Linked DNA regions of Thiosulfativibrio zosterae. The protein of the gene in region 2 interacts with the protein of the main gene of each other region in a pairwise test. Links are inferred from orthologs where the notes say so. Each region holds a gene or a part of one and is shown on either strand. Other genes may lie near its edges.

Region 1 (3,196 bases), 1.3 Mb from region 2 along the record:
GATTGGGTGTTGCAAAGCACGGTTGTGCAAGATGCGCAAACTTGGCAAATGCACGCCGAAAGTACCATCGGTGCCATTCCCTTAATTGGTGGGTTAATTTTGTGGTTTATTGGCTTGGCAGTCACGGTCATTGCTGGCGTGTTGGGGATTATTTTAGGCAGTTATTTGGTGTTACTGTTTGCCATGATTATTACCGGCTTTATGACGGATACCTTGGTGAAAACCGTCCAGCAAAAACATTATCCGCATACCGCCTATAGCGGTCATGGAACAACTGCCGGTATGATTTGGAAGTTGGTTAAATATGGCCTGCTGATGTTACTGTTACTCATCGTCACCATTCCTTTGCTCTTTATTCCACTGGTCAATGTGATTTGGTTTTGGATGCTCGGTTTTATGTTTTTTCGCTATTCAATCGTCTTAGATGTTGGGCAAGTCATTTTGCCTGAGCCGCTTTTCGAAAAACTTAAGCCTATGACCAACTGGGAACCCACCATGGCAGTGGGCATTTTGTTCGCCCTGAGTGTCTTCCCAATGGTGAGTTTTTTTGCGCCCGTGTTGGCTGTGATTGCTTTGTCACACTATTACTTAGACCAACTCTCTCTTGAAAGACCTAACCCTGCCGACATTTCGTAAAACCTACAAACGATAGCGCGCTATTGATTTTTAGATTGGAATTGCAAGCAGGCTAAAGCCTGCGCCCCAAAGAAAACAATTGTCAAAGGGGCGAAGGCTTTAGCCTTCCTGGATTTTTACCTCTAGCGTTCAAGTGCTTTTTCACTATTTATGACGCTTGTTATAAGGTCGCTTTTTAGGTTTGTATTTTTAAATAGGACTTTTGCCCCGCGCCCTTGTTACTTTTTGGCTCGCCCAAAAAGTAACCAAAAAGTCGACCCTCTCATCATTTCTATGCCCCTAAAACTCAGGACTGGAAAGTGGCGAACTCGCTTCGCTCAAACAGCGCCACTTTTTCTCCAGTCCTTTCGTTAAGGGGCATCACGAAATGATTCAAAGGGAACTCTGGATATTCTGACAGAGCAGTTTGTCCTTTCAGAAAAAAAGTGACAAGAGTGCAGGGCAAAATTTCAAGAAGGCTAAAGCCTTCGCCCCTTTGAAAACACCTCACTTCGGGGCGCAGGCTTTAGCCTGCCTTTGTCTTAAACAAAAAAGCCACTCTGTTGAGTGGCTCTTTAATGTGCTGATTTATTTCTTTTTAGGCTTGCTGGGCGCTTTGCCTAGGCGTTTGGCTTTGGCGGCGATTTTTTTCTTGTGGGGTTTCTTTTTGGTTTCTGCGGCTTTTTTAGGATTGACTTTAGGTTCTAATCCTTTGATCTTTGCCACAGGAATTTTTGTTTGTAAGTGGAATTCAATGCGCTGTAAGTGACGGTAATCATGGGCTTCAACTAGGTTTATGGCAATGCCCACGGCTTGCGCACGACCGGTGCGTCCGATGCGATGAATATAAACATCACCACGGAAAGGCAAGTCGTAATTGATAACATGGGTGATATTGAGTATATCTAGCCCTCGTGCCGCAACATCACTCGCAACCAATACTTTGATGCGACCTTGTTTAAAGCGGGTGGCCACATCTAAGCGTTTGGCTTGGTCGAGATCGCCATGCAGGGCGCTTGAGCTGATTTCTTGGGTTTGTAACCAATCACTTAATTCGATGGCGCGTTCTTTCTTATTGCAGAAAATAAGGGCGCTGACACAGCTTTCATCTTTTAATATGGCTAACAATAGCGCGTTTTTGTGGGTTTTATCATCTGCGTAATAAACCACCTGTTGAACTTGGCTGGATTGTTGGTTGGGCGCATCGACTTGAATAACGGCTGGTTCATCCAAAATCTCATTAGCAAAACGCTCTACCCCTGAGCCCGATAAGGTTGCTGAAAAACATGCGCCTTGAAAGTCGCCTGCAAAGGTATCCATAATGGCCGCCACATCTGGCCCTTGCCCCATGTCGAGCATGCGATCGGCTTCGTCGATAATGAGCATTTCAATGTCGCTTAAATCGATAGCGTCTTCGCCAACCATGCCGATTAAGCGTCCTGGGGTGGCGACGATGATGTCGGCAGGTCGTGTGAGGTGTGTTTTTTGTTTGGCTAGGTCAAAGCCCCCGGTGATGATGTTAGAGGTAATGTCGCAATGTACCCCCAGCTCTTTGACCACCTTGTGAATTTGAAAAGCCAGTTCACGCGTGGGCGCCAGCATTAAAATGCGGGCTTTGGTTTGATAAGCTGGGCTAGGATGGTCGAGCAAATATTGTAAAGCGGGCAATACAAACGCCGCGGTTTTTCCGGTGCCAGTGGCTGCACCCGCTAAAACATCCCGACCTTCGAGCATTTCAGGAATGGCGGCCGCTTGCACGGGCGTGGGTTTGTGAAAGTGGTTTTCTCTCAGGGCTTGCAATAAGGGTTCGTCTAGGTCTAGCTCATCAAATGTCATGCGTTTCTTCTTTAATAGATTATTCAGTGACTATTTTATAACAAGGCTCGTAGTGGGCATCGCCTAATTTCATGCGTTTTTGTTTAACAAAGTCTTTGAGCAGGTTATCCATCTCGCGCATGATTTCAGGGTCACCATGAATATGGAAAGGCCCTTTTTCGGCAACCATTTGCACCGCATCTTGTTTAACATTGCCGGCAACTATCGCTGAAAATGCTCGGCGCAGTTGGCTGGCGAGTAAATGGGGCGGTTGATCTCGATTGAGATTTAGAGCGGCTACATTTTCATGCGTTGGGTTAAAGGGTTGCTGCACTTCATAAGGAATGTGGAGTTTCCAGTTGAAATAATAGGCATCGCTGTTGTTTTTGCGGTATTCGCGAACGCGTTCAAAGCCATTGCTCATAAAATCAGCGAGTTCTTCAGGTTGTTCAATAAACACTTCAAATTTACTGCAAGCGCTTGCGCCCAGTGTCAGCTCAATAAAGCGTAAAACCGAGTCAAAATAGTTGCGATAACTTTCGGGTGCGGTAAAGGCCACAGGGAAAGGTAAGTTTTGGTTTTCTGGGTGCATCAAAATGGTGAGTAGATAGAGAATTTCTTCCATGGTCCCTGCACCACCCGGGAAGATAACAATGCCGTGCCCAAGGCGCACAAAGGCTTCAAGGCGTTTTTCAATGTCTGGGAAAATGGTCAACTCATTCACGATGGCATTTGGGGCTTCGGCAGCGATAATGCCAGGTTCGGT
Region 2 (3,567 bases):
GCGCTGATTGTCGAAAGAGCGGAGGCTAGAAAAGCCAAAAACTTTAAACGCTCAGATGAGATTCGCGATGAGTTGTTGGCGCAAGGCATTGAATTATTAGATTCGGCTGCGGGTACAAGCTGGCGTCGTTCTTAGTTGAATCAATTGTAAAAGCCGTTTCTAAAAAGGCTTTTGCAAACGCCAGATACAAAAAAACCAGGCCAGGCCTGGTTATTTTTTGTGCAAAATTTAAGGTTTTATTCGAAAAACCGCTAACTTTAGGAAAGCGGTTTGCGCACGAATCGCTTAAACTTTTGGCTTTTCTTCTGTATCAGACGTTTCTGCAACGGTTTGCGTCGCTTCTGATATTGGTGCCTCTGGCGTGGTGACTTCAGTTGCAACAACAGCCTCGGTTTCAGCAGGTGCAGAAACTTCTGAGGTTGATTCAACAAGCATTTTAGCAACGGGCTCTGCAACAGCAACTTCAACAACCTGCGGTTCTGTTGCTTGAACAGGCGCTTCAACAACCGTTTCAGTCACAGTTTCAGCTTCTTTAGGCGCTTCGACTGTTTCAGTGGTTTCGGCTGTTTCAACCTGAGTCACCGTTTCTGGCTTTTCAGCAATCACATCGGTAGGCGGTGTCATCGACTCTGCATTTGTAGATTCAACACTTTCAGTGGGAACTGTTTCAGTTGTTTCTTCCATAGTTGAGTGAATTGACAAGTCTGCAGCGCCAGCAGGTGCGCGACGACGACCATTGTAACTGCGGGTGTTATAACGGCTGCGGCGTCTTGGACGGCGTTTGTCACCCTCTTCACCATCGGTGTCTTCTTGATTGTCATCTGTTGAATCTTCAACTTCAACTTTCTCTTCATTTGCCTTGTTGTAACGCGTATTGCGTTCATTAGCAGGGCGTTTTTCAGACGAGTCATCTGTCACTAAAGGTGAGTTGTTGTTTTCCAAGTCTTGTTCCAGAGCTTCTAAGGCTTCAGGTGTTTGAGGCTTACGATTACGACGACTACGACGAGGATTGCTATTGCCTTCTGCAGCATCGTTGCGAGGCGCGTCATTGCGTTCAGGGCGCTCGTTACGATTGCGGTTACGGTCGGTGCGTTCAACCTTCTCTTCAGTATCCGTGTTGGCGTCACCTTCTTGAGAATTGCGGTTGTTATTGCGACGACGATTGCGATCATTACGGTCGTTACGATTACGATTGTTGTTATTGCGAGAGTTGCGACGCACTTCTTTTTGCTGTTCTTCAACCTGGGCTTCTTTTTCTTCAGCGGCGCTGAATAAAGCATTCCAGAGGCGAGTTAGCAAACCAGGTTTTTTAGGCGTTGCAACTTGCGCAACAGCCACTGGGGCTGGGGCGCTCATTTGCTCTATGCCTTTCAATGCAGGCTCTTCTTGTTTTTGTTGAGATTTAGGTTCAGAGAACGCATATTCTTCTTTGGCAATGACTTCTTTCATGGCATAGCTTGCGCCTTCAGGAATATCGTCATTGATGCGTGTGCGTTCAATCAAATATTGTGGCGTTGAAAGATGCTCATTCGGTACGATTAAAATGTGCATTTTGTGTCTATCTTCAATGTGCGTAATTTGGCTACGCTTTTCATTGAGTAAGAAAGTCGCCACATCAACTGGTAACTGTACAGTCACGCGGCGGGTGTTCTCTTTCATAGACTCTTCTTCTAATAAACGAAGAATAGACAATCCTAAAGATTCCACGCCGCGAATCACGCCAACGCCTTTACAGCGAGGGCACACCACTTGAGTCGATTCTTCAATCGAAGGACGCAGTCTTTGACGCGACATTTCTAGCAATCCAAAACGAGAGATTTTGCCGATTTGCACGCGAGCGCGGTCCGACTTTACGGCATCACGCATTTTGTTTTCAACATCTCGTTGGTGTTTGTTGGAGTGCATATCGATAAAGTCGATGACCACTAAACCACCTAAGTCACGCAGGCGTAATTGACGGGCAATTTCGCAAGCCGCTTCCATGTTGGTGTGGAAAGCGGTTTCTTCAATGTCGCCACCTTTGGTCGAACGGCTGGAGTTGATGTCGATCGCCGTTAGGGCTTCGGTGATATCAATCACGATCACGCCGCCAGAAGGCAAGGTGACTTCGCGCTGATAGGCGGTTTCAATTTGTGATTCAATTTGGAAGCGCGTAAATAAAGGCACCTTGTCTTGGTAAGGTTTCACTTTATAAACTTGGTGCGGCATAACATGTTGAATGAATTCACGCGCTTTATGGAACACTTCCATATTGTCGATAATGATTTCACCAATGTCTTGGCGCAGGTAATCGCGAATCGCCAAAATGACGATGTCTGATTCTTGGTGAATCAACATCGGTGCGGCTTTATCGGCTGCGGTTGATTTAATGGCTTCCCAAAGTTGCACAAGGTAGTTAACGCCCCATTGCAATTCTTCAGTCGATTTACCCACACCTGCGGTACGGATAATCATGCCCATGCCTTCTGGCACATCTAGGTCTGACAGAACATCACGCGTTTCACTGCGGTCTTCGCCTTCAATACGACGAGAAATACCGCCCGCTTTGGGGTTGTTTGGCATCATAACCACATAAGGACCGGCCAAAGTGATTTGCGTGGTTAAGGCTGCGCCTTTGTTTCCGCGTTCTTCTTTTTGTACCTGAACAATGATTTCTTGGCCTTCTTTAAGCACTTCATTGATGGTCAGTTTGTGGTCGATGCGACCATTAGGATAGTATTCGTCGGCAAGTTCTTTGAAGGGTAAAAAACCGTGTCGATCTGAGCCATAGTCTACAAAAGCGGCTTCTAAGTGTTGCTCGATGCGCGTGACTTTACCTTTGTAAATGTTGGCTTTTTTCTTTTGGTGGTGGGGGGTTTCGACATCTAGGTCGTAGAGCTGCTGGCCGTCAACCAGCGCGATGCGGGTTTCTTCGGCTTGAGTAGCGTTAATCAGCATTCTTTTCATGCGATTCTCTTTTTAAGTTTGGGGAAGAGTTCGACACTGAGAATAGAGATTTTAAAGGACGGATAGGCAGAGGTGGGGCGTCTTAATGCAGCCTCGTTATGGCGTTTCCATAGCGATGCAACCTGTAAGGTCATCTGTGTCAGGTTGCTTAAATTCGTTTCAAATATGCATTGTTTTTTTCGAGCTTAGACTTTGGTGCCGTCTAAGCTCTTAGCCAAGGTTATGGTCGGATGATGGGCTTTCAATAGTTTCGCATCGGGTTCGGGCATAACCGGGTTTACAACTCGTTTTTCCGTATCACTCATCAATCGTCTTATGTTCCTTACCTTTTGGGCGGCTGCGATTGTGAATGTTTTAAAAAATTCTATTCTTTTGCGACGGTTCTTCGAAGGTTGTCTAATGAGGGCTTGTGATCGCCTTCAATTATTATTTTTATTCTGCGAAGTGGTTTTATGTTCTTTTCCAATAACATAAATAACCGACTATTTCATCTACAAAAAATAGTTGCGTAAATATAGCACCCCTTGCCGGTGCATGCAATGACATTTGACGGGTTTAACGGTAAACTAGCCCAAAATTTTAAAACACAAACAAGGTGCGGTGTCTGAATGTCGGTTCAAT

The links.
Region 1: the proteins of THMIRH_RS07995 (region 2) and THMIRH_RS01655 interact in binary tests that used the Escherichia coli proteins (3 or more experiments, as listed by UniProt). The link is inferred for Thiosulfativibrio zosterae from one-to-one orthologs.

The regions. Positions count from the first base shown.
Region 1 is NZ_AP021888.1:423,085-426,280, forward strand. The notes cover bases 328-3,196. They hold THMIRH_RS01655 (DEAD/DEAH box helicase), read right to left. Parts: upstream 2,452-3,196; coding sequence 1,204-2,451; downstream 328-1,203. Other genes in these bases: THMIRH_RS01650 (EI24 domain-containing protein), read left to right, coding at 328-636; ppnN (nucleotide 5'-monophosphate nucleosidase PpnN), read right to left, coding at 2,471-3,196. Outside these bases: more of THMIRH_RS01650, read left to right, coding at 1-327. UniProt on the Escherichia coli protein: DEAD-box RNA helicase involved in the assembly of the 50S ribosomal subunit at low temperature. Exhibits RNA-stimulated ATP hydrolysis and RNA unwinding activity. Acts before DeaD.
Region 2 is NZ_AP021888.1:1,737,150-1,740,716, reverse strand. The notes cover bases 86-3,325. They hold THMIRH_RS07995 (Rne/Rng family ribonuclease), read right to left. Parts: upstream 2,947-3,325; coding sequence 286-2,946; downstream 86-285. Other genes in these bases: cysS (cysteine--tRNA ligase), read left to right, coding at 86-135. Also shown: more of cysS, read left to right, coding at 1-85; 23S rRNA pseudouridine(955/2504/2580) synthase RluC, read left to right, coding at 3,555-3,567. UniProt on the Escherichia coli protein: Endoribonuclease that plays a central role in RNA processing and decay. Required for the maturation of 5S and 16S rRNAs and the majority of tRNAs. Also involved in the degradation of most mRNAs.